DNA from 3 places in the Rhizobium sp. ARZ01 genome. Region 2 is predicted to be linked to each of the others. Evidence: riboswitches for the same ligand, from Rfam matches in the RefSeq annotation. Region 2 holds a riboswitch; each other region holds the start of a gene.
What was found. A riboswitch is a leader RNA that binds a small molecule or an ion and turns the genes downstream of it on or off. The one in region 2 is predicted to bind cobalamin.
Positions count from the first base shown of each region.

Region 1: linked by a shared signal. The riboswitch ahead of IB238_RS18740 (hypothetical protein) and the one ahead of bluB (5,6-dimethylbenzimidazole synthase) in region 2 are both predicted to bind cobalamin.
Region 3: linked by a shared signal. The riboswitch ahead of bluB (5,6-dimethylbenzimidazole synthase) and the one ahead of bluB (5,6-dimethylbenzimidazole synthase) in region 2 are both predicted to bind cobalamin.

Region 1 covers NZ_JACVAE010000003.1:297,054-307,007, forward strand. Annotated here, with positions in the region: gene IB238_RS18730 (putative sulfate exporter family transporter) at 1-331, shown strand, start outside; gene metH (methionine synthase) at 352-4,140, opposite strand; gene IB238_RS18740 (hypothetical protein) at 4,223-4,438, opposite strand; cobalamin riboswitch at 4,535-4,757, opposite strand; gene IB238_RS18745 (glucoamylase family protein) at 5,204-9,954, shown strand, end outside.
Region 2 covers NZ_JACVAE010000001.1:1,709,182-1,719,135, reverse strand. Annotated here, with positions in the region: gene mgrA (L-glyceraldehyde 3-phosphate reductase) at 70-1,101, shown strand; gene IB238_RS08215 (LTA synthase family protein) at 1,183-3,090, opposite strand; gene IB238_RS08210 (NAD+ synthase) at 3,372-5,045, shown strand; gene IB238_RS08205 (PD40 domain-containing protein) at 5,066-5,890, shown strand; gene IB238_RS08200 (diguanylate cyclase) at 6,067-7,569, shown strand; cobalamin riboswitch at 7,642-7,875, shown strand; gene bluB (5,6-dimethylbenzimidazole synthase) at 7,920-8,606, shown strand; gene IB238_RS08190 (DUF2865 domain-containing protein) at 8,628-9,680, opposite strand.
Region 3 covers NZ_JACVAE010000001.1:1,381,737-1,391,690, forward strand. Annotated here, with positions in the region: gene IB238_RS06615 (ABC transporter ATP-binding protein) at 1-52, opposite strand, end outside; partial or broken gene IB238_RS06620 (IS30 family transposase) at 311-1,280, opposite strand; gene bluB (5,6-dimethylbenzimidazole synthase) at 1,823-2,581, opposite strand; cobalamin riboswitch at 2,626-2,816, opposite strand; gene IB238_RS06630 (phosphoribosylaminoimidazolesuccinocarboxamide synthase) at 3,059-4,006, shown strand; gene IB238_RS06635 (MBL fold metallo-hydrolase) at 4,054-4,905, opposite strand; gene IB238_RS06640 (TatD family hydrolase) at 4,910-5,689, opposite strand; gene metG (methionine--tRNA ligase) at 5,709-7,259, opposite strand; gene IB238_RS06650 (sulfite exporter TauE/SafE family protein) at 7,480-8,280, shown strand; gene IB238_RS06655 (DNA polymerase III subunit delta') at 8,292-9,329, opposite strand; gene tmk (dTMP kinase) at 9,326-9,954, opposite strand, start outside.

The DNA of each region.
Region 1 (9,954 bases), on a different contig from region 2:
AGTGACGCTTTCGCTGATCGCTGCCAGCCGAGCAGGAGCGGCCGGTTGCCGCCCGCCGCTTTACAGGCTCGTGCCGTGGTTCATCGTCGGCTTCTTGCTGATGCTTGCCGCACGGTCTGCGGGCCTGATCGGCGAACCGGTGGCGATGGCCATGAATGTGGCGTCGGGCGGGCTGACGGTGGTCGCCATGGCTGCCCTTGGGCTTGGTGTGGATATCCGCAAGGTCATGCAGGCGGGCATGCGGGTCAGCGCCACCGTCATCCTGTCGCTAATAGTGCTGCTTGCCGCAAGCTACGCGATGATCCTGCTGCTGCAGGTCACCGCGCCTTGACGGGAAGTACATGACGGAACCTACTCGGCGGCTTCGGCGACCGGTCCTGGCACATAGTTCAACACCGGTCCCAGCCAACGTTCGACATCGGATACGGCCATGCCCTTGCGGGCGGCATAGTCCTGCACCTGGTCGCGCTCGACCTTGGCGACGCCGAAGTAGTAGCTCTCGGGCGAGGCGATGTAGAGGCCGGAGACGGAGGAGCCCGGCCACATCGCCATGCTCTCGGTCAGACTGACACCGATCTCGTTTTCCGCATCGAGCAGCCGGAACAGCGTCACCTTCTCCGTATGGTCCGGCTGGGCGGGGTAGCCCGGAGCAGGACGGATGCCGGCATAGGGTTCGCCGATCAGGTCCTGCGGCGTGAAAGTTTCCTCCGGCGCATAGGCCCAGAGTTCCTTGCGGATATATTCATGCATCCGCTCGGCAAAAGCCTCGGCGAAGCGGTCGGCCAGCGCCTTCACCAGGATCGAAGAGTAATCGTCGTTGGCGCGTTCGAAGCGTTCGGCGATGGCGATTTCGCCGATGCCGGCCGTAACCACGAAGCCGCCGAGATAGTCCTGTTTGCCGCTATCCACCGGCGAGACGAAATCGGACAGCGCCAGGTTCGGGCGCCCGTCGCGCTTGGATAGCTGCTGGCGCAGGGTGAAGAAGGTCGCAAGTTCCGCAGATCTCGTTTCATCGGTGAACAGGCGGATGTCGTCGCCGACCGCATTGGCCGGCCAGAAGCCGACGACGGCCTTCGGCGTGAACCATTTCTCAGTGATGATCTTTTCCAGCATCGCCTGCGCATCTGCAAACAGCTGGCGGGCGGCCTCGCCCTGCTTCTCGTCTTCGAGGATCCTCGGATAGACACCCTTCAGTTCCCAGGTCTGGAAGAACGGCGTCCAGTCGATGTAGCGGGCGAGTTCGGCCAGATCCCAGTCCTGCCACACGCGGGTACCAAGGAAGGACGGCGTCTTCGGCCGGTAGGCGGGCCAGTCGGGCTTGAAGGCGTTGTCGCGGGCCCGTGCCAGCGGCAGGCGCTGCTTTTCGGCTTCGGCCCGCATGTGGGCGTCGGCGACCTTGCGGTATTCAGCCTGAAGTGTCTCTACGTATCCAGCCTTGTGCTCGGGTGAAAGAAGGCTGGAGACGACCCCGACTGCGCGGCTGGCGTCGGTGACGTAGACGGTCTGGCCGCGGTCGTAGCGAGGATCGATCTTGACTGCCGTGTGCACGCGGCTTGTGGTGGCGCCACCGATCAGGAGCGGAATGTCGAAGCCCTCGCGCTCCATTTCGCTTGCCACATGCGCCATTTCGTCCAGCGAGGGCGTGATCAGGCCGGACAGGCCGATGATGTCGACGTTTTCGGCGCGTGCGGTTTCGAGGATCTTCGCAGATGGCACCATGACGCCGAGGTCGATGATCTCGTAGTTGTTGCAGGCGAGCACGACGCCGACGATGTTCTTGCCGATGTCGTGCACGTCGCCCTTCACCGTCGCCATCAGGATCTTGCCGGCGCTTTCGCGGCTCGCGCCGCCATTTGCGAGCTTCTCCGCTTCCATGTAGGGGAGCAGAACGGCGACCGCCTGCTTCATCACGCGCGCCGACTTGACCACCTGCGGTAGGAACATTTTTCCCGCGCCGAAGAGATCGCCGACGACGTTCATGCCGGCCATCAGCGGGCCCTCGATCACGTGCAGCGGCCGCTCGGCGGAAAGGCGCGCCTCTTCCGTGTCGGCTTCGATGAACTCGGTGATGCCGTTGACGAGCGCATGCTCCATCCGCTTTTCGACAGGCCATTCGCGCCAGGCGAGGTCCTTCTCCTTCGCTTCCTTGCCAGCCGCGCCCTTGAAGCGCTCGGCGATCTCCAGAAGCTGTTCCGTCGCCGTCCCGCCGGCCTTCGGAACGCGGTTCAGCACCACGTCCTCGCAGGCTTCGCGCAGGTCCGGTTCGATCGTGTCGTAGACGGCGAGCTGGCCGGCATTGACGATGCCCATGTCCATGCCCGCGTGGATCGCGTGGTAGAGGAACACGGCGTGCATCGCCTCGCGGACAGGTTCGTTGCCGCGGAAGGAGAAAGAGAGATTGGAGACGCCGCCGGAGACATGCACATGCGGCAGGGTCGTCACGATCTGGCGCGTCGCCTCGATGAAGTCTACGCCGTAGTTGTCGTGTTCCTCGATGCCGGTCGCGACCGCGAAGATGTTCGGGTCGAAGATGATGTCCTCGGGCGGGAAGCCGGCCTGTTCCGTCAGGATCTTGTAGGCGCGGGCGCAGATTTCGACCTTGCGCTGCTTCGTATCGGCCTGGCCCTTCTCGTCGAAGGCCATCACGACGACGGCGGCGCCATAGCCGCGCACGAGGCGGGCGTGATGCAGGAAGGCTTCCTCGCCTTCCTTCAGCGAGATCGAATTGACCAGAGGCTTGCCCTGGACGCATTTCAGGCCGGCCTCGATCACTTCCCATTTGGATGAGTCGATCATGATCGGCACGCGGGCGATGTCCGGCTCGGCGGCAATGAGGTTCAGGTACTCCGTCATCGCCTTGGCGGAATCGATCAGGCCCTCGTCCATGTTGATGTCGATGACCTGGGCGCCATTCGCCACCTGATCACGGGCGATGTCGAGCGCCGCTGCATAGTCGCCTGATGTGATCAGCTTGCGGAACTTGGCCGAGCCGGTGACGTTGGTGCGCTCGCCGACGTTGACGAAGGGGATGTCCTTCGTCAGCGTGAAAGGTTCGAGCCCGGAAAGCCGCATGTGGCGGGGAATGTCCGGGATCGCCCGCGGTTTGTGGCGGGCGGCCGCGCCGGCTATCGCCTTGATGTGGGCCGGCGTTGAGCCGCAGCAGCCGCCGACGATGTTGACGAGGCCGTCGCGCATGAAGCCTTCGATCTGCTCGGCCATCTGCTCCGGCGTCTCGTCATACTTGCCAAACGCGTTCGGCAGGCCGGCGTTTGGATAGGCGCAGACAAAGGTGCCGGCGACGGAAGAAATTTCGTCGAGGTGGGCGCGCATCGCATTGGCGCCGAGTGCACAGTTGAGGCCGATGGAGAAGGGCTCGGCATGGCGCACCGAGTTCCAAAAGGCTTCCGGGGTCTGACCGGAGAGGGTGCGGCCGGACAGGTCGGTGATCGTGCCGGAGATCATGATCGGCAGCACGATGCCTTTCTCGGCGAATATCTCCTTGGTAGCGAAGATCGCGGCCTTGGCGTTCAGCGTGTCGAAGATCGTCTCGATCAGGATGATGTCGGCGCCGCCGTCGATGAGGCCGCGCAGCTGCTCGGCATAGGCGATGCGAAGATCGTCGAAGGTGACGGCGCGATAGCCCGGATTGTTGACATCCGGCGAGATCGAGGCGGTGCGGTTTGTCGGACCGAGCGCGCCGGCGACGAAGCGGCGCCTGCCATCCTTCTCCTGTGCCCGCAAGCCGGCGCGGCGCGCCAGCCGGGCGCCGTCGCGATTCAGCTCATAAACCATGTCCTCCATGCCGTAATCGGCCTGGGCGATCGTGGTGGAAGAAAACGTGTTGGTCTCGAGGATGTCGGCGCCCGCCATCGCATAACGATAATGAATGTCCTCGATCGCGGCCGGCTGCGTAAGCGTCAGAAGGTCGTTGTTGCCCTGCTGGTGGCAGGCACAATCGCCGAATCGGCTGCCGCGGAAATCCGTCTCGACCAGGCCGAGCGTCTGGATTTCCGTGCCCATGGCGCCGTCGAGAACGAGAATGCGTTCCCTCGCTGCAGCATGAAGCGCCTCGGCTATGTCTTTGCCAGTGCGGGGTTGAAGTTCGGGACCAAAGAGGTCGTCGAGGTTGGCCGATGCCATGGCAAAGCCCTCCGATGCAGAATGTCTGCATCGGAGATCACATAAGGATATCTTTATGTCAATATGTCTTTATGTAGTAATTCTAGTGTGGCCTCCCGGTCTGCCCCGCCAGCGTGGCGAAGAGGGAACGCAGGCGCACGATATCGGGATCGCGATCCGCGTAGCGTGCGAGCTTGCTGAGCTCTTTCAAGGCTTCGATCGGAAGGTCAGCCTCGCGTGGCTGCCAAAGCAGCCAGGAGACGAACACCGATTCCGGTCGCCCGGATTCGGAAGGGTTGGATTCGATGGTGGCTAGCATGACTTCCCCAATGCAATTGGGGGATGACCGGACGCACGCAAGCTGGAGTTCCGCCTTTTGCGGAGCAAGCGCACCCGTGGGACACCCCGCCCATGGACGTTACAAGTTCATCAGGGCAGGTCTCCTGGCTTGCGGGTCGGTGCGGCTGTCTTGCCTTCCCGGCACGATTTTGTGCCAGTGGCGTGGGCGACAGCAGCTCGCCGCTTACAGTTGCGGGGGCAGCGCCGGTCTTGACGTCCTTGCGGGACATTCGCACCGGCTTCCCTCTTAGCTTCCGGATCGAAGACGATTCGAAAGAACCCTGATGGGGGCAAATGGCCAGTTCCGGGCGATTGTGTCAACGCATCGATTTCAGTCTCGACAGGAAAAACGAAGCGCCGTGAAACCGACATTCACTGGTTGCGTTCAGGTCCCGTTCAGCGCCGATCGATTAGGCGGTAGGCTGGATATCCACGGCCATCAATTCTCGGAGGGTGTTGCCCTTGCGTTCCAGTCTTGTTGCAACAACCTGTCTTTGCGGCTAGAAAATGCTGTTTTCATGCACAGCGCGGCCGCGATGCACGTTTGCGTGTCGCTTGATCCATCTCGCACCCTTGAGGCGTGCGGCCTTACGTTTGTCGGCCCCTCGGGATTGGCGATGCGGAGTAGACGCATGATGGCGTCATGGTTCACGGCGGAACGCAAATGAAATCCGTTCGCCGAAGTCGATCCGCGGTCCGATGATTGCCGGATACATCAACGTTGCTCGAACCTAGAAACAAGCAAATGCCCCTGCACAATAGACCTCAGTCTTCGTCGCGCGAGACGGAATCCAAGCAGATCGACTACAACGATTCGATCCGGGATACCTATTTCACCCTCGAAGAGCTGAGTGCCTGCGGAGAAGACCTGGCACGTGATGGGGCAAGCGCCCTGCCGGGCTTCAAGCCGTTCGAGTTTCGCGCCCGACAAAAGGAAAACGAGCGGGAGATCTTCCGGGTCTATCAGACGATCGCCCGCGACGTCGAAGCCGGCGCCACCATTACGCCGGCGGCCGAGTGGCTGCTCGACAACTATTATGTTGTCGAGGAAGCAATCCAGGAAGTGCGCCGCGATTTTCCGCGCCGCTTCTACCGCCAGCTGCCGACGATGAAAGTCGGCGACGTCGAGATCCCCCGCACCATGGCGCTGGGCTGGCTCTATGTCGCCCACACCCACAGCAGCGTCTCGCGCGAAAGCCTGACGGCGATCGTCGAGGGCTTCCAGAAGGTCGAAGCCCTCAAGATCGGCGAGCTTTGGGCTCTGCCATCCATCGTCCGGTTCATCCTCGTCGAAAACCTGCGCCGCATTTCGAGCCGCGTCGAGCGGTCGCGCGGCATGCGCCGCAAGGCGAACGAGGTTGCCGATGAGCTGATCCGGCAGAACGATCCGGAGAAGAGCGTCATCATACTGCGCGGGATCGAAGACCTCGTCGCCGACAACACCTTTGTCGCGCAACTCCTGTACCGCCTGCGTGACGGCCTTCAGGCGTCCGGCGCTGCGATCCAGTGGCTGGAAAGACAGATCGAGGCGCGCGGCAGCGATCTGGAGGAAGTGCTCGTCGCCGAGCAGAACCGCCTGTCGTCGGGCAACGCCACGATGAGCAACCTCATCAAGAGCCTGCGGGCGATCGACGACACGGAATGGCCGGTCTGGGTCGAGAGCGTCAGCCGGCTGGACGCGGCCCTTCGCGAAGGGTCGGACTACACCGATCTCGATTTCGGTTCGCGCAATGCCTATCGCGACACCATCGAAAAACTTGCCCGGCGCTCCGGCAGGACGGAACTGGAGGTGACGCAGACCGCGCTCGCGATGACCGCCGAGGACATGGCCGCCGGCAATATCGCCGGTGCCCATGAGGCCAATGTCGGCTCCTACCTGGTCGGCGCAAAGCGCAAGCTGCTGGAAGAGCGCATCGGCTATCGCCCGTCGATCGTGCAATACCTGGTCCGCTTCACGCGGGCACTCGGCTGGTTCTCGATCGCGGGACCGGTGACGATCCTGACGCTCCTGGCGATGATCGGGGTCTACTATTTCCTCGGCCAGATGGACATTCCCGACGGCGCCTGGCTGATCATGCTGATCCTTTTCGCGCTGCCGGCATCGGAAGGGGCCGTTGGCCTCTTCAATACGCTGGTCACCCTCGTGGTGAAGCCGTCACGCCTGGTCGGTTACGAGTTCCGCGAAGGTATTCCGGAAGAGGCGCGCACGCTCGTGGCGGTCCCCTGCCTCATCTCCAAGCGCGACCACGTCGATGAACTGGTCCGCAACCTCGAGGTCCACTACCTCGCCAACCCGCGCGGCGAGATCTACTTCGCGCTGGTCAGCGACTGGGTCGACAGCAAGGTGGAGGAGACACCGGAGGACCTGGAAGTCCTCGAATATGCCAAGCGCGAAATCGCGCAGCTCTCGGCACGCTACGCCTATGATGGCCGCACGCGTTTCTATCTCCTGCATCGCCGCCGGCTGTTCAACCCGCAAGAGGGTGTCTGGATGGGCTGGGAGCGCAAGCGCGGCAAGCTGCATGAGCTGAACTTGCTTTTGCGCGGCGACGGCGACACGAGCTTCCTGCCCGGCGCCAACGTAGTGCCAGCAAACGTGCAGTACGTGCTGACGCTTGATTCCGACACGCGCCTGATGCGCGATGCGGCGACCAAGCTCGTCGGCAAGCTTTTCCATCCGATCAACCGCCCGCTGATCGATCCGCAAACCCAAAAGGTCGTCGCTGGCTACGGCATCCTGCAGCCGCGCGTCTCGCCGTCCTTGACGACCGGGGACGAAGCCTCGACCTTCCAGCGCATCTTCTCGGCCAATCGCGGCGTCGATCCGTATGTCTTCACCGTGTCCGACGTCTATCAGGACCTCACTGGCGAGGGCACCTTCACCGGCAAGGGCCTGTATCATGTCGATGCTTTCGAGGCGGCGCTGAAAGGGCGCATTGAAGAAAACACCATCCTCTCGCATGATCTTCTCGAGGGATCCTACGCACGATGCGCACTGGTGACCGATGTTGAGTTCGTCGAAGACTTTCCGATCCGCTACGAAGTCGAGACCTCGCGGCAACACCGTTGGGCGCGCGGCGACTGGCAGCTTCTGCCTTACATCTTCAAACCGTCGAGCGACGTCTCCATGCTTGGACGCTGGAAGATGTACGACAACCTGCGCCGTTGCCTTATTCCGGTTGGCTGGCTCGTGGCCTCGGTCATGGGCTGGTACTACATGGAGCCGCGCCAGGCCCTGATCTGGCAGCTCGTCTTGATCTTCCTGCTGTTCGTCGCGCCGACGCTCTCGCTGTTCACAGGTGCAGTCCCGCGCCGCAGTGACATCGTTGCCCGGGCCCATCTGCAGACCATACTTTCGGACATTCGCGCGGCGAATGCCCAGGTGGCGCTTCGCATCGTCTTCATCGCCGATCAGGCCGCCCTCATGGCCGACGCCACGGTTCGATCGCTGTTTCGCCTGCTCTTCAGCCGCAAGCACATGCTTGAGTGGCGGACGGCGGCGCAGGTTCACAGCTCGGGTGGCGGCGGCATCCTGTCCTACTACATCGACATGTGGCAGGCCCCGGTGCTGGCTGCGATCTCCGTCGCGCTTGCCCTGTTTTCCGACACCGGGCTGCCGTTCATCGCGATCCCGTTTGCGCTCATCTGGGCGCTTTCGCCGGCGGTTGCGTGGTATGTCAGCCAGACGGCGGAAGCCGAAGACCTTCTGGTCGCTCCGGACGACGTGGTGGCCGAACTGCGCAAGATCGCCCGCCGCACCTGGCGTTATTTCGAAGAATTTGTCACCGCCGAGCAGCACTTTCTGCCGCCGGACAACTTCCAGGAGACGCCGCATCCGGTTCTGGCCGAGCGCACCTCGCCGACCAACATCGGCGTCTATCTGCTCTCGGTGATTTCTGCTCGCGACTTCGGGTGGATCGGCTTCGAGGAAACCGTGCGGCGCCTGGAGGAAACCGTCTCCACCATCGACGGCATGCCGAAGTTCCGCGGCCATCTCTATAACTGGTACCGCACCAACACGCTGGAGACGCTCGGGCCACGCTATGTCTCTGCCGTCGACAGCGGCAACCTCGCCGGCCACCTGATCGCGGTGTCATCGCTTTGCCGGGAATGGGCAGAGGCGCCGTCTGCGCACCTGCACGGCAGCCTCGACGGTATCGGCGATGTCGCCTCGATCCTGTCGGAGACGCTTGCCGACCTGCCGGACGATCGCAAGACGGTCCGGCCGCTGCGCCGACTGATCGAGGAGCGCATCTCCGGCTTCCACAACGCGCTCGCCGCCGTCAAGCGCGAGCACGAATTCGCCTCGATCCGCGTCATCAACCTCGCGGTGCTGGCGCGCGACGTCAACAAGCTGATCGCCAACCTCGACCACGAGATCAAGAGCGCCCAGAGCGGCGAAGTGATCAAGTGGGCGAATGCGCTGGTTGCCACCTGCGAGGCGCACATTGCCGACAGCGTGTTCGACCTCGGCAGCATCGAGGCGTTGCGCCAGCGTCTCATCGTGCTGCGTGATCGCACGCGCGACATCGCGTTCTCGATGGATTTCGGCTTCCTCTTCCGTCCCGAGCGCCGCCTGCTTTCGATCGGCTACCGCGTCGAGACGAACGAGCTCGACGAGGCCTGCTACGACCTTCTGGCGTCTGAGGCCCGCCTCACCAGCCTGTTTGCGATTGCCAAGGGCGATCTTGCGACCGAGCATTGGTACAAGCTCGGCCGTCCGATCGTGCCGATCGGCTCGCGCGGCGCGCTGGTCTCGTGGTCCGGATCGATGTTCGAGTACCTGATGCCGCCGCTCGTCATGCAGGAGCCGCAGGGCGGCATCCTCAATCAGACGAACAACCTGATCGTCAAGGAACAGCAGAATCACGGCAAGCGGCTTGGTACGCCCTGGGGCATCTCGGAAGCGGCCTTCAACGCCCGCGACCACGATATGAACTACCAGTATACCAACTTCGGCGTGCCTACGCTCGGGCTGAAGCGTGGCCTTGGCCAGAACGCGGTGATTGCCCCCTACGCGTCGCTGCTTGCTGCACAGTATGCGCCGAAGGCGGCACTGGAAAACCTGGAAGAACTGCGCAAGCTCGGTGCACTCGGCGTCTACGGCTTCCACGACGCGGTGGACTTCACCCCGACGCGCGTGCCGGAAGGCAAGCGCTGCGCGGTCGTGCGCAACTACATGGCGCACCATCACGGCATGTCGATTGCGGCTGTCGCCAACGTCGTCTTCAACGGCGCGCTGCGGGCACGGTTCCATTCCGATCCAGTGATCGAGGCGGCCGAGCTGTTGTTGCAGGAGAAGGCGCCGCGCGACATCCCGATCATCAACACCAAGCGGGAGCCGGAGACGGTCGGCAGCACACAGGCTGATCTGCTTCGTCCGGAAGTGCGCGTGATCGAGGACCCGATGAACGAGGATCGCGAGGTCGCGTTCCTTTCCAACGGGCACTACTCGGTGATGCTGACGGCGACCGGTTCGGGCTATTCGCACTGGAA
Region 2 (9,954 bases):
TGCCCCTTGTGAGAGGTGCCCGGGCGGGAGTATCCATTCCCGCCCGTATGATAGCAGAGGAAGATCATCATGGCCTGGCAGCCTGCGGAAAACCGCTACGACACCATGAAATACAACCGCGTCGGACGCTCCGGCTTGAAACTGCCGGCCGTCTCTCTCGGCCTGTGGCACAATTTCGGCGGTGATACGCCGCACGAGCGGAAGGTCGAGATGTGCCGCACCGCCTTCGACCTCGGCGTCACCCATTTCGACCTCGCCAACAATTACGGCCCGCCCCCCGGCTCGGCCGAGACGGCCTTCGGCGAGATCCTGCGCACCGATTTCCCCGGTCTGCGGGATGAACTGATCATCTCATCCAAGGCCGGCTATGACATGTGGCCCGGTCCCTACGGCGAGTGGGGCAGCCGCAAATACCTGATCGCCTCCTGTGATCAGAGCCTGAAGCGGATGGGTCTCGACTATGTCGACATCTTCTATTCGCACCGCTTCGACCCCGACACGCCGCTCGAAGAGACCTGCGCGGCACTCGATCATATCGTGCGTTCGGGCCGTGCCCTATACGTCGGCATCTCGTCCTACAATTCGCAGCGTACGCGCGAGGCGGCGGCGATCCTGAAGGATCTCGGCACGCCCTGCCTGATCCACCAGCCGAGCTATTCGATGCTGAACCGCTGGATCGAGCAGGACGGACTTGTCGATACACTCGAGGAACTCGGCATCGGATCGATCGTGTTCTCGCCGCTCGCGCAGGGAATGCTGACTGCGAAGTATCTCGGCGGCATTCCGGGCGACAGCCGCGCGGCCCAAAACCATTTCCTCAAGAAGGATTTCATCCGTCCGGAGATCATCGACAATATCCGCAAACTCAGCGAGATCGCCGAGAGACGGGGCCAGACGCTGGCGCAGATGGCGATCGCTTGGGTTCTTCGCGGTGGACGGATCACCTCGGCCCTGATTGGCGCCAGCCGTTCTTCGCAGATTGTCGATTGCGTCAATGCGCTCAAGAAGCCAGATTTTACTGCCGAGGAACTTGCGGAAATCGACCGTTATGCGCGTGAGGCAGACATCAACCTCTGGGCCCGGTCGGCCGAACTCGAATAGTCGAAGGTCCCTGGCGTGTAGAAAAACCCTCGCTGTCCTGCGGAGAGCGAGGGTTTTTTATGCCGTTGCTGGACACGCTTGTCAGGATGCTGCGCCGACGACACCCGCATGGGCCGGGAAGAAGCGCTCCAACCCGCGGCGCTTCCCGAACAGGATGTCGTGCTGCAGGAAGCGATAGTCGCGAATGAGCGGGTCGATGTTCTTCTTGCGCGACCAGTCAGCTGTTGCCTTCCCGTCATTGCCGATCAGCTGGTAGCGGTCGACGATGTCGTAGCGCTGCTGAACGCGGCCGAGAAAGCCCGTGTAGTAGGGATGCTCGAAGCCCGCCTGGGTGAGGATGTGGTAGGGCAGCAGCGCCGGGCTGATCGTGCCGATATCTTCCTTAACGCCGGTCTTGTTGGACCAGACGATGAGCGGTGTCTCGTGCTCGCGCTTCATCTGCTCGACAGAGGCCCGGCGGGCAGCCGTGACATCGTTCATGTAGCCGGCGGAGGTGTAGACGGTGTTCAGCGGCGGCAGGTGATCGCCGAAGACGACGATGATGGTCTCGCGGTCGCGGTTGCTGGCCCAGTCCATCAGCGTCTTCAGGCTGTCATCCGCTTCCTTCACGCCTTGGGCGTAGGTGGAAAGCGCCTGCTGATCGGCCAAGGGCAGATTGCCTTCAACCTTGATGGTGTTCTTCGCGTAACGGTTCGGCTCATAGGGGCCGTGGCCCTGCAGCGTTACCGTGAAGAAGAAGAACGGGTCCTGCTGCGCGTCGGCCTGGCGGATGATCTCCTTCGTCAACGCCTCGTCGGAGGTGAAGATGCCCCGCTTGCTCATGACCGGCATCGTCTCTTCCGTGCGGAAGGTCTCGAAGCCGAACGATTGGTAGACGGATGTGCGGTTCCAGAACCAGCCGGCGAACGGATGGATGGCGCGCGCCGTATAGCCTTCGCCGCGGAAGAAGGTCGCAAGCGAAGGGATCGGATCACGCACGTACTGCTGGTAGGGAATGCTGCCCGTCGGCAGGAAGGCATTGGAGAAGCCGGTCAGAGCCTCGAACTCCACATTCGCCGTCAGGCCACCGAATTCCGGCGAGAAGACAGCACCGGTGGTATTCTGTCGGACTACGGGCATCGGGTCCGGGGTGAGCTTCACGTTCTTCAAACGCGTCGGGTCCCAAAGCGACTCGCTCATGACGACGATCACGTCAGGCTTGCTGCGATGGCTGGTGCCGGCCGGAAGGGGCTCCTGATAGATGTGGTCGATCGCATCGGCCGAATAGCCGGCGGGCGCCTTGACGTTCGCCATCGGCAAGTTGATCGCAAAGGCGAGCATGAAGCCGTTGTGCCGGTAGTTTTCCGTCTGGTCCCACATGATCGGGAAGACGTTGAGGCGGTCACGAACCCAGGAGAACTGGTTGTAGTCCATGATCGAGGCGAAGCCGGTGAGCAGCGGTACGGCGATTGCCAGTCGGAGGGCACGCTCTTTCAAGGTCAGCGGACGGAAGCGCTTCCAGGCGAGGACCCAGACCGAAACAAGCGCAGCTATCGCAGACACGGACCCGATCGCCACGAACGCAGCTGTCCATGGCCGGTCACGAACCAGCGCCGGCATCAGTTCCATGATCTGACGGCCAAATAGAAGGTCGGTAGGGTACAGCGGATCGGTCAGGAAGATCTGCTTCTGCTCAGAGACGAAGGCAAGCAGGACCGCGATTGGCGCAAGCACCAGCACCGCCTTGTGCTGGCGGCCGATTAACGCGTCAAAGCCGAGGAATGCAAGAAGAAACAGGGCGCAGGTGGTCCAGCCGGGCTGTGCATAGGTCGTCAGAAAGGTAACCGTGTCACCGGTTGATTTGCGCGTGATCAGTTCGACAACGGCGACGGTCACGACGGCGAGGAGGAACGTGAGGCCGACGGAACCAACCATCGTCATTGTCTTGGCGAGACGGGCGGGGCGGCCTGACTCGGCGGCAAATCCCTTCTCGACGGCGGTCGTCGCCACGGCAGAACTTACAAGGGTCACGCACTACTCCAGGCTTCATAAAAGTTTTATTCACTTGTCATATCCCTGTCATCTTGAACAGGGGATGAATGGTTACCGTGGCGGCGACTCCAGTCGCGATCTATCCCGCTTGATGGCCAGGCAAATGGCCGATTTCAGGCACTTGACCGCGGGACCTCACAGAAACCAAATACCCTTCATTTTCAAACCGTCCGTCATGCTCTAAAGAGCATCCTGAGGCCCGATCTAACGTTGGGGGCGAGGGCTGATCGAGGACGGAAATGACCGATAACAACAGGACGACACTCCGCATTGCGGTTGCGCAGCTCAATCCGACGGTGGGGGACGTTGCCGGCAATCTGGCCAAGGCACGTGAAGCGCGCGCCGATGCCGCGCGCCAAGGGGCGGACCTGCTGCTTTTGACGGAGCTCTTCATTTCCGGCTATCCGCCGGAAGATCTCGTGTTGAAGCCTGCGTTCCTGAAGGCGTGCCATGCGGCAATCGACGCGCTGGCCGCCGATACCGCCGATGGCGGGCCCGGGGTCGTTGTCGGTTTTCCCCGGCAGGGTGTGACCGGACGACACAATTCGGTCGCCGTCCTCGATGGGGGCAGGATTCTCGTTTTCCGCGATAAGCTCGACTTGCCGAACTACGGAGAATTCGACGAGAAGCGCGTCTTCGTCGAAGGCGCCATGCCTGGACCGGTCAACTTTCGTGGCGTCCGGCTCGGAATTCCGATCTGCGAGGAGATCTGGAACGAGATGGGCGTTTGCGAGACGCTGGCGGAAAGCGGAGCGGAAATCCTGCTCGTGCCGAACGGTTCGCCCTACTATCGCGGCAAGGTCGACGTGCGCTATCAGGTGGCGTTGCGGCAGGTGATCGAGACCGGCTTGCCGATGGTCTTTGCCAATCAGCTTGGCGGACAGGATGAACTGGTGTTCGACGGAGCGAGCTTCGGCCTGAACGCCGACAAGTCGCTGGCCTTCCAGATGAGCCAGTTCGAAGAGACGATCGCACTCGTCACCTGGAAGAAGGAGAACGGCATCTGGCGCTGCGATGGCGGGCCGATGTCCAAGCTGCCCGAGCAGGAAGAGGCCGACTACCGCGCGTGCGTTCTGGGCTTCCGCGACTATGTCAACAAGAACGGTTTCAAGAACGTGATCCTCGGCCTTTCCGGCGGTATCGATTCGGCGATTTGCGCGGCGATCGCGGTCGACGCGCTTGGAGAGGAGCGCGTGCGCTGCGTGATGCTGCCCTATCGCTACACTTCGAAAGAGTCGCTGAGCGATGCCGCGGCCTGCGCGAAAGCGCTTGGATGCCGCTATGACATCGTGCCGATAGAAGCGCCGGTCACCGGCTTCATGGATGCCCTATCAGATCTGTTCGAAGGCACCGAGTCCGGCATCACCGAGGAGAATCTGCAGAGCCGCGCTCGTGGCACCATCCTGATGGCGATCTCGAACAAATTTGGCTCGATGGTGGTGACGACCGGAAACAAGTCCGAGATGTCGGTTGGCTACGCGACGCTCTATGGTGACATGAACGGCGGCTTCAATCCGATCAAGGACCTCTACAAGATGCAGGTCTACGCCTTGTCACGCTGGCGAAACACGACCGTGCCGCCTGGTGTGCTCGGCCCATCCGGCGAGGTGATCCCGAAGAACATCATCGATAAGGCGCCTTCCGCCGAATTGCGCCCGAACCAGACCGACCAGGATTCGCTGCCGCCGTACCCGATCCTGGACGATATACTGGAGTGCCTCGTTGAAAACGAGATGGGTACCGAAGAGATCGTCGCGCGGGGTCATGACGAAGCGACCGTCCATCGGATCGAGCATCTGCTCTACATAGCTGAATACAAGCGCCGGCAATCGGCACCCGGCGTGAAGATCACGAAGAAGAATTTTGGTCGCGACAGGCGCTATCCGATCACCAACCGCTTCCGTGATCGCTGACAAAAAGGGGGCAAACGACGATGCGCAGTTCGGTTGAGATCCACAATATCAAGACAGGACTGACGCGCGTCGTCTGGCAGACCGACCAGTTGGTGGAGGCGCCGAACTTCGCACGGGACGGCAAATCACTGGCCATCAATGGTGACGGGCGGCTCCACCGGTTGCCGCTCGACGGCCGCCCGCCGGTCCCGATCGATACGGGATTTGCGGTCCGCTGCAACAACGACCACGGCCTGTCGCCGGACGGTCGATGGCTTGCGATTTGCGACAAGACGGAGTTCGGCAAATCGGCCATCTACATTTTGCCGGCCGAAGGCGGAATGCCGAGACTCGTTACGCCGAATCTGCCGTCCTATTGGCACGGCTGGTCACCGGACGGAAAGAGCGTCTGCTACTGTGGCATCCGCGGCGATCTCTTTGATATCTATACAATTCCGATCGAGGGCGGCGAGGAGAGACGGCTGACCTTCGGCGAGGGGAAGAATGACGGGCCGGACTGGTCCGCAGACGGGCGAATCTATTTCAACTCGAGCCGGTCCGGCCGCATGCAGATCTGGAGCGTTCGGCCGGATGGTGGTGTAGCCGCGCGCGTCACCGACAGCCCGTGGGAGGATTGGTTCCCTCATCCGTCACCGAGCGGGCGGTATTTGCTGGTGCTTTCCTTTGACGCCGGTGTCTTCGACCATCCCCGGGACCAGCATGTCCGATTACGGTTGATGGATGCTGATGGCCGAAATGATCGCGTGCTGTTCGACCTGTTCGGCGGACAGGGCACGATGAATGTGCCGAATTGGTCACCTGACGGCGATGAATTTGCCTTCGTGCGCTATGAGTCCGCAGGCTGATGCAATCGGCCATCGTGTTTGCCGAGCCTGCTCGTGGTATTGATTCCCCAATCCTCACGTCCATTAAGCTTTCGGAAACCAGTCCGCTTAAGTGAATATTCCCGCTTTCGCATTAGCATCCCCGAAAAATAACATATAGGGCGGCATGGGCCGCGGGCATGTCGGTGGGGAAAGACATGGCGAATGCTGGGGCTGAAAGTCCGGTTGGGAACCGGGGCAGCGTCAAGATCATGATTGGTCTTGCGGCGGCGGCTATCGTCGTCCTCTTCGCTTGTGCCAATTTCATGGTGCTGGACTACGCGAGCCGGCAGGCGAATGATTTCGTTGCAAGCACGGAAAAGACGCTCGTCAAGAACGAGTTCCGCCACCAGATCGAACAGGTGGTGCTCTATCAAAGCGGCATGTCCGTCTGGGACAAGAGCTTCGATGAACTGGGCGACGGCTCGTTCAGTGACGACTTCATCCGCAGGGAGTTGCGCGATTGGCTCTGGAGTGATTTCGGCTTCTCATGGATGGTGTTCACCAAGCCTGGCCAGGAGACGATCCTTGCAGTCCACGACGGCGATGTCGTCAATGCGAAGGAAGCCGACAACCTTCTTTACTGGGTCAGCGATCTCACCAAACGGGCCGAGGGTGCCTACTACGCGGCGTTGCGTCGTACGCGTGACGGCTGGCTCCTTGCGAAGCCGCCGGAAAGTGGCGATGAGCTATCGCCCGCATTGGCGCACATCAATGTCACCGGCATGCGGATGATCGATGGGACGATGAGCATCATCGTGGTGCAATCAGTCGTCCCCAAGCGGCTCTTCATTCCGGACGCGCGCAAGACGCCGGTGCTGCTGGTAACCGTCAAGCCGATTTCGGCAAAGATGCTCGCGAACTCCGAGCGGCGGCTGGGGCTGAAAAACCTTGGATTTTCTGCGATTACGACCGAGGACAAGGATCTCTTGCTGACCGGCGTCGGCGGCGATGCTTTCAATCCGATGGCGGCGTCGTGGCGCCCAAACCGTCCCGGCTCTTTTGTCTGGTCGATGGCAATGCCTCAAATCACGGCCCTGGTTGCGATGTTCGTCGTGGTCATGGGTTTCGTCACATTCAAGTTCTCATCGCTGGTGCGCGCCCTGCAGCGAAGCGAGTCGCGCAACGCCTTTCTCGCCCGGCATGACGCGCTTACGGGACTGCTCAACCGCTCCGGCTTCGATGATACGTTGAAGGATATGCTGGAAAAGGGAGGCGGCGAGCCGTTCGCGGTCTTCGCGATCGACCTTGATCAGTTCAAGGCAGTGAACGACCGACATGGTCACGCGGCCGGCGATGCTGTGCTGAATACGGTCGCATCCAGGTTCTTGGGCAGGGTCGGCAGCAAGGGCATCGTGGCGCGCCTTGGTGGCGACGAGTTCGCCGTATTTCTTCCCGGAGCGGTGGACCGGCAGGATCTCCTCGATCTTGCCAATGGGCTGGTGCGCGACGCGCAAGTTCCGATCCCGTTCGCAGGGCAGATACTGAGCGTCGGCAGCAGCGCAGGTATTGCCGCGTACCCCGATCACGGAAATACTGTGCACGACATCATGGTAGTGGCAGACGCAGCCCTTTACGCCGCCAAGAACAGCGGTCGCAACCGCGCGGTGTTTGCGATGTCTGGTGACGGCGAGGCGAAAGGCGACATCGAAGCGGCCTGACCGTCGCGTCTCTCACGCTCCAACTGCGACACGTCACCGTCGGTGCCGGTCTTGCATCGCCGGCTCCAACATGCGCAGGTATCACCGTCAGGTGCCCTTGTGAAAGCAAGGGAGAATCGGGAATTCGGTGGGGCCGCCATCCGGACTGGTGTCAGGTCTCGAAGCCGAAACGTGCCCAACGCTGTGACGGGGACGGCCAAGCCTGGAAGATGCAAGCTTCCAATTGCCACTGGTATTGCAGCCGGGAAGGTAGGGGCGGTCGAGGGAACCGGAGTCAGAAGACCGGCCTGGCGAGATAGACCAACCCGCGCGGACGGCGGAAGGTATTCAGCATTGTTGGGGAGATGACGATGCGACCTCTGCCGACGGATGATCTCATCCGTGCACAAGCCTTTTCGCCCGATGAACGCGCGGCCGTGTACTATGCGATTGAAACGCGACGTGATGTGCGCGACCAGTTCCTGCCGGAACCGCTTCCGGCTGATCTGGTCGAGCGACTATTGAATGCGGCGCATCGGGCGCCCTCCGTGGGTTTTATGCAGCCCTGGAACTTCATTGTCATCCGCGATCGGGAGGTGCTTACAGCCGCGCACAAGGCATTCCAGCGGGCAAACGAAGAGGCGGCGGCGATGTTCGCCAGCGAACGGCAAGAACTTTATCGCTCGCTGAAACTCGAGGGGATTCTGAAGGCGCCGCTCAGCATCTGCGTGACCTGTGATCCCGACCGCGGCGGCGCCGTGGTTCTCGGGCGCACGCACAATCCGCGCATGGATGTGTACTCGACTGTGTGCGCCGTCCAGAACCTTTGGCTCGCAGCGCGGGCAGAAGGGGTCGGCGTCGGGTGGGTCAGTATTTTCCACGATGCGGATATCCGTTCGCTACTCGGCATTCCCGAGCGGATCGAGATCGTCGCCTGGCTCTGCGTCGGGTTCGTCGATCAACTCTATCGTGAGCCGGAGCTTGCGCTGAATGGCTGGCGGCAACGGCTGCCGCTGGAGGAGCTAGTCTATTCCGACCGATGGGGAAACAGGCGCTAAACGCGCCAGACCGGAAAAGGTCTACTTCGGGCCTGCGGGATTGCGCAGATCGATCGCTCCCTCCGGGTCTGGCAAGAACACGGGGCCGACGTTGCGAACCTTGTCTTTCACCGGGTCATAGGGTCGTTCGATGACAACCTTGTCGGCTGTTTTCGCCTGCCCAACGGGTCGCATACGGATTGTCGTCACGGAGCCGACGTTCTCCTTGATCGCGCCCTGTGCGCTATCGCCGGCGCCAGTCCTAGTCGAGTTGTTGCGCATGCTCCGATGATAGGCGGACAGGTCACACCCGCAGTCTCTCGGTTTCGAGAAATCAGGCGTACGATAGGCGAAGGCCGTCGGCAGTTGCGCGTAGAGCCGGCCGGTGACGGTGGAAACCATCTCGCCGCTGTCGAGGGAATTGAGTGACTGGTAATAGAGCTCGGTTTCCGTCTGCGGGCACATCCTGGCGCACGCCCGCTGGTCTCGACGAAAGTCGAGCGGGGAGGCGCCCTGTGTCATCGGGAAAAAGCCGCCGTCGCAGGTTCGCACGCAGACCGTGCGTAATCGGCCTCCCGGCGTACCGCTGCCGCCGTAACGGGTCGCCAAGCCATCGTCGGGTAATCCATCTGCCGTCGCCCGATCATAGGCCTCGTCGGGATCCGAGCTGCCGACACCGCGACAGCCGTTCAACTCGATCTCGGCAAGAATTTGAACGCGGGCTTCCTGATAGCTTCCAAGGGAAGCAAGTTCGCCTTGTCTTGCGAAGAGACCCTTGATGTTGCGTTCCATTCGTTCGATGGCGGATGCAATCTCGCTGCATTCGCGCGCACTTGATGTCCTGAAGACCGTAACGCTGCCGGTGCTGCACCCAAGTTGTCGGAGATCGGCTCTGGCTTGTTCCAGTTGGGCGCTCAGTTGCGCGACGGGGGACGAATGACTTCCGGCATCGTTGATGGGGATATCCACCTGGGGCAGGCTCGCCAGGCGTGACTGGAGATCATCGCAGACATCTGACGCCCGCGCGGGAACAACGAGGGTGCAGGCGAGGGCGGCGGTTGCCAGAACCATCAATCGGCGCAAGCGCAGGGGCACTGTGGTGGCTCCGAACAGGTAGAATAGCTGGCACAGGACGCCACCCATCATACGTTGCTGGGGTGGCGGCGCAACGTGCTCATGTAAATGTGATTAACTGCCTTGACGATCATCAACGATAGCTGATTTTTGAAATCATGTTGGTATCGGCGGATGGAATTGATATCGCCTTGCCCATGGTGTAGCAAAGTGAAACCGGCGGGCTGGTGATGCTGGTAGTGCTCTAGATTGCGATACCATTCCGGCCAACCTATCCGATTGCGTCCACACCCAC
Region 3 (9,954 bases), 330 kb from region 2:
CGAACAGTTTCGTGACGTCACGGATTTCAATTGCGGACTTCTCATCTGGCAAAGCGTGTCTCCCCCCTGCTAAGCCACATCCGCCGTATGACCGGCTGCAATGTCCTGTTGGGTGCCAGTAGAAAAAAGACTGAACACTTAGTCAATAAGTTTTTACGGCGAGACCCGATTTGTTGTCGTGTTGGCAACAAGGTCGGTATGGCCGTTCTCGTTGCCAAACGCTACTTGGGAGGAGGGCAGATGCCGCCACTGCTCGACTGTCTGGAGAATCGACTCCAAGTGCAATATGGGCGTGTGCAGGATAGGGGGATCACCCGCCTTCGCGCGAATGCGCCATGAACATCTCGGCAGGTGTTCTGAAGCCGAGGCACTTGCGTGGCAGTGAATTGAGGTGATGGGCGAGGGCGACGAGTTGGGACTGACCCCACCGTGGCCAGATCCGTGTCGCCAGGCATGAAGCGGCGGATGCGCTTGTTGGCGTTCTCGACGGCACCTTTCTGCCACGGCGAATTGGGATCGCAGAACCAGCTTCTCGCACCGATGCTATCTTCCAGAGCCCGATAGCCCATGAACTCCGTACCGCGGTCGAAGGTGAAGCTGCGGCGGGCATGCGACGGCAGGGGCGAGAACGCATGGATGATCTTGTCCATGATCGGCTGTGAGTGCCGGCTCCTGTTCTTGATCATGACCGTGTAGCGGCTCTTGCGCTCGACGAGGGTGGTGACGTTGGCTTCGCCGAGCGCGCGCCGAAAGATCCGAAGATCGCCTTCCCAATGGCCAAAGTCCGAGCGATCGTCAATAAATTCAGGACGTTGACCGATTCTGCAATCGATCGGGATGCGCGAACCGCGTGGCTGGCGGGTTCCGCGCCGTCGCCGTTTGCGCCGAGCCTCGGGAAGGTGGCGGTAGAGCCCCATAGATCGTTTCCGGGCAAATGCGGACGGGACTCACGCCATCGGCAACCAGGCGACCGGCGATCTGCTCCGGCGACCAATGCGCCTTCAGTCGATCGATCACGAACACGCGCAGATCGGGATGCCGCCTGAGCTTGCGCAAGCGCCGCCGCCGTTCCTTGGCTATGTCGTCAGCAACGGTGCAGTAGTAACCGCTGTATTCGGGAACTCGGCATCTTGAAACGTATTGCGTCTCAGTTCGCGATAGATCGTCGAGCGGTGACGGCCAAGCAGGCGCGCGATCTCGCCAACAGGGACCTTGCGTCCTTTCAGATGATGAAGTCGTCGACGATCGGGCAGGGAAAGCTGCGAATAGCAAAGCGACATGCGAAATATCTCCAATGCGAAACCATTGTTTTTATTGGCATGTCGCACTTGGAAATAGAATGTACCCGGCCACATACGGAGATTGCATAAGATAGATTATGGAACTTTCGAAGAGAAATTAGGGGTTATCGACCTGCTGTTCCACATTTTGACCACGGTGACTCGCCACAGGACATCGCCGACCCGCGGCGCACGACCTTTAGCTCACACATTGAGCGGGCTAACCTTCGGAGCACCGCCAGAGAGTGGTTCCGCGTTTCCAGGATGAGATATGGCCGATCTGGTGCCAAAGCCTCAATCGCCTATCATAGAAATGTTAGCGTGTTTGCGATCTCGCGCGGAATTGCGGGAACGACAAAACCGGCGAGATACTGGCATGAAGGCTGCGACAAATGCCCTTTTAGTATCCATGGCATCTGCGGAAACCTCTAGAGAAAGCCTCATTTCGATGGGGTTGAAGCGGCAGGAGCCGCGTCTTGGCCCCTGCCGCTTCGATCACATGGCGTGATCATCCAGTCACGCAACCGCCAAGCCGAACTTGACTACGACGGGCAGTTCGCCGCCCATCGATGTTCGCGAGCATCTCGTTCATCACGTACGAGCTGGGTGATTATGTCCGCGTGGGCGTCCTGGCGACCCCATTCTTCGAAATGCACAAGGGATCCAATCGAAAGGCGATCGCGCCAGCCTGCTTTTTCCAACTCGGGGCGATCATGATAGCCTTTCACCTGCCCGACACATAGATAGGCAATCGGAACAATTCGCTTCGGTATATTCAGAATACGTTGCACTGTTCCATTGTCGAAGATGCTCACCCAGCCAACGCCAAGCCCTTCGGCGCGCGCGGCAAGCCACAGGTTCTGGACCGCGCAGGCGGTGCTATAGAGATCCATCGCCCGAATGTGTGTGCGTCCGATCACGGCAGGTCCGGCTCGGTCGCGATCACAGACAACGCAGATATTAACAGGTGCCTCCATGATCCCTTCGAGCTTCAGGCCCCGATACGTGTTGCGAAGCGGTTCGGGAAACAAGAGTTCCGCCTCGGCATGCGCTTTCAGGAACGCGTCATGGACTTGCCGGCGCGTCCCCGTATCCCGAATTATGATGAAACTCCAAGGTTGCATGAAGCCGACCGAGGGCGCGTGATGCGCTGCGAGGAGGATACGACTTAGTAGTTCGTCCGGAATCGAATCCGGTAGGAACTCACCTCTCGTGTCTCTCCTTGTGAAAATGGCCCGATATACACCCGCACGCTCGGTGGGTGGCAGCGGCTGAGCCGGCAAAAGACCTGAATAGTCCATCGTATTCCCCTTGTGGACGCAGACCCGTCTCGTCGTCCGTACGGACGGGTCCATCTTTCACAGGCCGGTCTTCTGACTCAGGTTCATCCTGCAAGAGCGCCTTCCCAGCACCGCCAGTGGCATTGGCCCTTCCAGTCCCCCTCACAGCGTTGGGCACGTCGCGGATTTCCACCGCGTTCCCGATTCTCCCCTTTAGGCACGAACCTGCCCGGGCACCTGTGCAATGACGCGTACTATCATTCAGGCGTCGCAGGTCCAATAGCCACCTACGCCATCTGAGGCTTGGAGGCGCCAAAATGTCACTCAATATTTGTGCTGGCGCAAACTAACCACCATTTGTACGTCTACAGCATGTGGTATGACACTGGGAGACGTGGACTTTATTGCGTTTGCTGCGGTCGTCGCCTTGACCTGGCCTGTTGTGCCTGCTTTAGCCCTGTCAATTCTGTTCCATGCGAGGCCCGGCCGATGAGCGAACTGCGCGTACTTTCAGATGCCTTCATTCCCGAACTGCCGGGCCGCTACAAGGGCAAGGTTCGCGAGAACTACGATCTGCCCGATGGCAGCCGGATCATCATTGCCACGGACCGTCTCAGCGCCTTCGACGTGATCCTGACGTCGATACCGTTCAAGGGCCAGGTGCTGACGCAGACTGCGCGTTACTGGTTCGAGCAAACGGCCGACATCTGCCCGAATCACGTTCTGGCCTATCCGGATCCGAACGTGGTCATCGGCACGCGACTCGACATTTTGCCCGTCGAGGTCGTCGTGCGCGGCTATCTCGCCGGAACGACAGGCACGTCGATCCTGACCAAATACAAGCATGGCGAGCGCGAGATGTACGGCATCCGCCTGCCGGATGGGCTGCGCGACAACGAGAAGTTGCCGCAACCGATCATCACGCCGACGAGCAAGGCCTTCGACGGCGGCCATGACGAACCGCTGTCTGGAGACGAAATCCTGGCCCAGGGCCTGCTGACGGCCGAGCAATGGGAAACCGTTTCGCGTTATGCGCTGGCGCTCTTTGCCCGCGGCCAGGAACGGGCCGCCGAGCGCGGCTTGATCCTCGTCGATACGAAGTATGAGTTCGGCACCGACAAGGACGGCCGGATCGTCCTCGCTGACGAGATCCATACGCCCGACAGCAGCCGCTATTGGATCGCCGACGGCTACGATGAGGCTTTTGCAGCGGGCAAACGTCCGCAGAGCTTCGACAAGGATTTCGTGCGCGCCTGGGTCACAGAGCGTTGCGATCCCTACAAGGATCCGATCCCGGAGATTCCGGCCGACCTGATCGAGCAGACCTCAAAGGTCTACATCCAGGCCTACGAGACCATCACCGGGCAAAAATTCGGTCCCGATCTCACAGGTGGCACAGTCCTGGAACGCATTCGCACCAATTTGCGGCCATACTTCAATGAGTGATAACTGAATAAGCTCAGTAGGTTATGGGACTTTTCCGAGAGCCTGTACTAATCCGCGTACGTCGTGGTATCGAGGGAAATCGCCTCATCGGTAACGTCGAACTCGATGACCATCTGGTCGTAGGCGGGTTCGACGTGATCGGGCGTCTCGCTCATCACCTTGTCATAGTCCAGCGGCGTATGCATGTGGGTTAGAACCGCACGGGCCGGTGCCAGCCGCTCGATCCACTCCAGCGCCTCGCCGAGCGAAAAGTGGCTCGCGTGTGTTCGGTACTGCAGGGCGTCGATAATCAGCAGGTCGAGGCCGGCCAATCGATTGGCCGTCGCTTCCGGAAAGGCGCTGACATCGGTGCAATAGGCGACGTTGCCGACGCGAAAGCCGAGAGAATGGATTGACCCGTGAACCTGCAGCAGCGGGTCGAACCGGATGGCGCCCCCTGCTCCGCGGATAACCACCGGCATGTCGATAGGATCAATCAGGTTCGCAGTGACGATCGGCGGGTAGAAACTGCCGGGAGGCGTCTCGATGCAATACGGAAAACCCTCGCGAATGCGCGCCATCGTCTCTAAGTCAGCCCAGATCGGCACCTGCTTTTTGCTGTACTGGACGAAGCCACGGATATCGTCGATGCCGTGAATGTGATCGGCATGGGCATGCGTATACAGCACCGCGTCGATGCTCTTGACCTGCGCGGCGATCATCTGCTCGCGAAAATCCGGCCCGGTGTCAATTGCCACCGTCGTTCGGCCATCCGGCCCGATCTGCTCGACCAGCAACGCGGTCCGGGTGCGGCGGTTTTTCGGGTTGTTCGGATCGCAGTCGCCCCAGTCGCCGGTAATCCGCGGGACCCCTGGAGAAGAACCGCAGCCGAGAATGGTGAAGCGCCGGCGGTATGACACGATGTCAGACCCTCGGCATCTTGGAGAAGAGACGGAACGCGTTATCCGTCGTTATCGATGCGATCTCCGCGTCGCTCAGCCCCAGCGTCTCGGCCAGCACCGAAGCGGTATGCGCCACATAGGCCGGTTCGTTGCGCTTGCCCCGGAACGGTTTCGGCGCGAGATAGGGCGCGTCGGTTTCGACCAGCATTCGCTCTGTCGGAACCGTCTTTGCGATCTGGCGCAGTTCTTCCGACTTCGGAAAAGTCAAAATGCCGGAAAACGAAACGTAGCCGCCGAGTTCAACGCCGACGCGGGCAAGCTCCTCTCCTGAAGAGAAACAGTGTAGCAGGAATGGAAAGGCGCCCTTCCCCGTCTCCTCGGTCAGGATCGCCGCCATGTCCTCGTCGGCCGACCGGCTGTGAATGACCAGCGGCAGGCCGGTCAAACGCGCTGCGGCGATGTGGTTGCGCAGGCCCTCGGCCTGCGCCTCGCGCGGCGCGTTGTCGTAGAAATAGTCGAGCCCCGCCTCCCCGATCGCAACGACGCGCGGGTGTTCGGACAGCCGGACAAGCTCGTCCACCGTGACGTCGAGCTCCTCATCGGCGTTGTGCGGATGCGTGCCGACCGAGCAGAACACGGTCGGATATTTTTCGGCGATCGCCAGGATCTCCGGAAACTTCCGCACCCGCGTCGAGATTGTGATCATCTGGCCGACACCGGCGGCATGGGCGCGCGCCACGATGTCGTCGCGCTCGGCCTCGAAGTCGGCGAAGTCCAGATGGCAGTGGGTGTCGATCAGCATCGGCCTTTCCTCAGACCATTCAAGCCTCTGGCGCGACATAGCGCGGGAACACCGGCGTCGGCGCTTCCAGCGGCGTGCCGCTGACGAGCCTGCCCGCTTCACCAAGAGCGGCAAAGTCCCGCTTGTCGGCAGGCGCGGCGACGAGGTCCAAAAGCTTGCCCGCCGAAGCCGGCATGAAAGGCTGGAGCAGGATTGCAATCTGGCGCACCACCTCTGCGGTTACGTAGAGCACCGTGCCCATCCGCTCCGGATCGGTCTTTTTCAGCGCCCAGGGTGCCTCGCCGGCGAAATAGCGGTCGGCCTCGGACACGACGGCGATGATCGCGGTCAACGCCCGATGGATCATCAGCTTGCCCATCTCGTCGCGCGTGATCGCATGCAGCGCATCCGCAGACGCCAGCATGGTCTTGTCGGCCTCCGTCAGCGGTCCGCAGACTGGAATCTTCCCGTCGCAATTCTTGACGATCATCGACAGCGAGCGGCTGGCGAGGTTGCCGATGCCGTTGGCAAGGTCGGAGTTGATGCGGGTTGCGATCCCCTCCTCGCTATAGCTTCCATCCTGGCCGAAGGAGACTTCGCGCAGCAGGAAGTAGCGCATCTGGTCGAGGCCGAAATGATCCACGAGATTGACCGGATCGACGACGTTGCCGAGCGACTTCGACATCTTCTCGCCCTTATTGAGCAGGAAGCCGTGGGCGAAGACGCGCTTGGGCAGCGGCAGACCTGCCGACATCAGGAAGGCCGGCCAATAGACGGCGTGGAAGCGGATGATGTCCTTGCCGATCATGTGAATGTCCGCCGGCCAATATTTCGCCCGCGGACCGTTCGGATCCGTGAGATAGCCGGTGGCGGTGATGTAGTTGGTCAGCGCGTCGACCCAGACATACATGACGTGCGCTGGATCGTTCGGGACCTTAATGCCCCAGTCGAAGGTCGTGCGCGATACCGACAAGTCCTTGAGACCCGACTTGACGAAGGACATGACTTCATTGCGCCGCTCGGCCGGGCCGACGAAATCCGGCTGCGTTTCGTAGAGCTGCAGCAGTTTGTCCTGGTAGTTCGACAGGCGGAAGAAATAGCTTTCCTCCTCCACCCACTCGACCGGCGTGCCCTGCGGCCCGTAGCGCACACCATCGTCGCGCAGTTCCGTCTCGTTTTCCTGATAATAGGCTTCGTCGCGAACCGAGTACCAGCCGGAATAGCTGTCCTTGTAGATGTCGCCGGCATCGGCCATGCGCTGCCAGATGATCTGGCTCGCCTCGTGGTGGCGCGGCTCGGTCGTTCGAATGAAGTCGTCGTTGGACGCATTCAAAAGCACGGCCATCTTCTGGAACTCGGCCGTGTTGCGGTCGGCGAGTTCCTGCGCGGTCAGCCCTTCCTTACGCGCGGTCTGCTGCATCTTCTGGCCATGCTCGTCAGTGCCCGTCAGGAAGAACACATCGCGTCCGTCGAGCCGCTGATAACGTGCCACCGCGTCCGTCGCGATCAGCTCGTAAGCGTGGCCGATGTGCGGCTTGCCGTTCGGATAGGCGATTGCCGTCGTGATGTAGAAGGGCGACGTGTCTGTCATGTCGAGCTCGGCCTGTCTTTTCCTGTTATGGTCGCAGCTATTAACCCATGCCGCCGGTGAGGGAAACAGCAAGTTTGCGCTTCTGCCATGCCCTTGGCGCCGGACGCGCTTGCTTGACACACTTTGGAGGCACCACTAACCATTCGCCGATATCGACCAGTTTCGCAGGGTTTGAACCTTCGATCATGGTTCGCCGCTCGAAACCGGAAGGAAACGCTGTTTGGATTTCTGGAGTTCGTTCAATCCGCTGTTTTCCGTTTCCGGCTTCTTCGTCGGCATGCTTGTTGGTGTAACGGGTGTTGGGGGAGGATCGCTGATGACCCCTCTCCTCGTTCTGCTGTTCGGAATCCATCCGGTGACGGCGGTCGGTACGGATCTCCTCTATGCCGCGATCACCAAGACCGCCGGAACCGCCGTCCACGGCCGCAACAAAACGATCGATTGGCGCATCGTCGGCAGGCTCGCCGCCGGGAGCCTGCCCGCGGCAACCGTAACCCTCTGGCTCGTTTCGGGCATAGATCGTAACAGCATCACGGCCGTCGCCACGATCACGATCACGCTCGGCTACACGCTCATGCTCACCGCACTCCTACTCATCTTCCGGCGACGGGTCATCGAGTGGATCCGCCACAAGATGCGCAATCGCCGCCCGGTTTCACCTGCAACAGTGGCGCTGTTGACGATGGTGCTCGGGCTTACGATTGGTGTGCTTGTGACCCTGACTTCCGTCGGCGCAGGCGCGCTCGGGGTCACGGTCCTGCTGGCACTTTACCCAAGGCTTCATGTGCGTGATATCGTCGGGTCGGACATCGTCCATGCCGTGCCGCTAACGCTCCTGGCTGGAATGGGCTACTGGGCGATCGGCGAAGTCGAATGGGCGATGCTCGCAATGCTCCTGGTTGGCTCCATCCCGGGCATCATCATCGGCAGCCACCTCTCCCCCCGCCTGCCGGAACGACTCATCAGCACGCTGCTAGCCATCACGCTTGCCCTGGTCGGCACCAAGCTCGTATTCTCCTGACCGCATCGGATTTATTGGCCGGCTTGCGTGGCGATCTCATCAAGAATCTCGATCACGGTCTGCTTTCGATCGAGGTTGTACGCTGCGGCAATGCCGATCTTCTCCGAGAGAGACGACGACAACCGCGCCATCCGCTCCGCCGCGACAATATCGTTCCCGAGGGCGGCCGCCCTGGCCTGTGCGGTCACGTAGTCGATCGCCTGGCCGCAGAAAAAGTCATAAAGGGTGTCGCCGTCCTTGGCCGCCAGAACGTCGGCAAGCCTGTGCACGTCCTTGCGCGACGCCCTGCCCGCCTCGACGACGATCGCACGGAAGGCCTCCAAAATGTCGAAGCCGCCATAGTTGATGAGTTTTAGCGCCGTCGACACGCTACCGCCGGCCGCAGCGAGAACGCGATCGGCCTGCCCGCCCGGCAACGTCACGCCGAGATTGTTCAGTGCCAGCCCCAGGTCATCTTGGGACAGCGGCGCAAGACTTAGCGGCAAACAGCGTGACCGTATCGTCGGCAAAAGCTTGCCCGGCGCATGCGTCAGCACCAGAAAGAGGGCGTTCTTCGGCGGTTCCTCGAGAATCTTCAGGATGGCGTTGGCCGCATTGCGGTTCAGGTCGTCGGCCGGATCGATGATGACAATGCGCCAATTCCCCGTTCCCGAGGTTTGTGCGAAGAATTTGCCGGCACGCCTCACCTCGTCCACGGTGATCGCGGCCCGCACTTTTCCTGACTTCTGGTCGACCGGGCGACTGAGGTGCAAAAGATTGTGTGAAGCACCTGAAGCAATGTGCCGACCGAGGGCGGAGCCTGGGTCCGGGTCGGCCAACGTCTCCGGCGCTGTCTGTGGGTCGGGATGGGACAGGACATGATGGGCGAAGCGAAAGGCGAGCGTCGCCTTGCCGATCCCTTCCTGCCCCTCGATCAGGATCGCGTGGTGCCCCTTCCCCGAGCAGTAGGACTGGGCGAGGAAGGCCTGCGCAGCGTCATGGCCGAACAGCCGCGTCTGTTCGCTCGGCGCAATCGCGCCATCGAGCACGCCCGTTTGCTCGGTGCTCACGTGGCATCCTCCGGAAATGCGAAGCGGTCGCGTCTCTGGAGCGGCAACAGAGGTGCGACGACGGCTAACACCTGACGGGCGATCTTCTCCCGCGACTGCGTGGCGTCGATGACCCGGCAGCGCAATGGGTCGCGTTCGGCAAGTTCGAGAAACGCCTCGCGTCGCTTCTCGTGGGTATCAAGTTCCTCTTTCTCGAAACGATCCGGCCCGTTGCTTGAGGATGGGCCAACGGCACGCTGGCGGGCCCGCTCGAGGCCGATCGCGGCAGGCAGATCCAAAATCAGCGTGCAGTCCGGCATTACGCCATTCACGGCCACGTTCTGGAGGCGCTCGATAAACGCCGGCTCCAGATTGCCGGTGGTCCCCTGATAGACCCGCGATGAATCGAGAAAGCGGTCGCACAGTACAACCTTGCCAGCCTGCAGCGCCGGGCGAATGACCTCCTCCACGTGATCATTGCGCGCAGCCGCGAACAACAGCGCTTCCATGCGCGTGCCATAGCGCTCCGCTGCGCCCGAAAGGATGACGTGACGAACGGCCTCGGCTCCCGGCGAACCACCGGGCTCCCGGGTCACGACAACGTGTTGTCCAAGCCCTCGCAACGATACAGCCAGCATCCGGATCT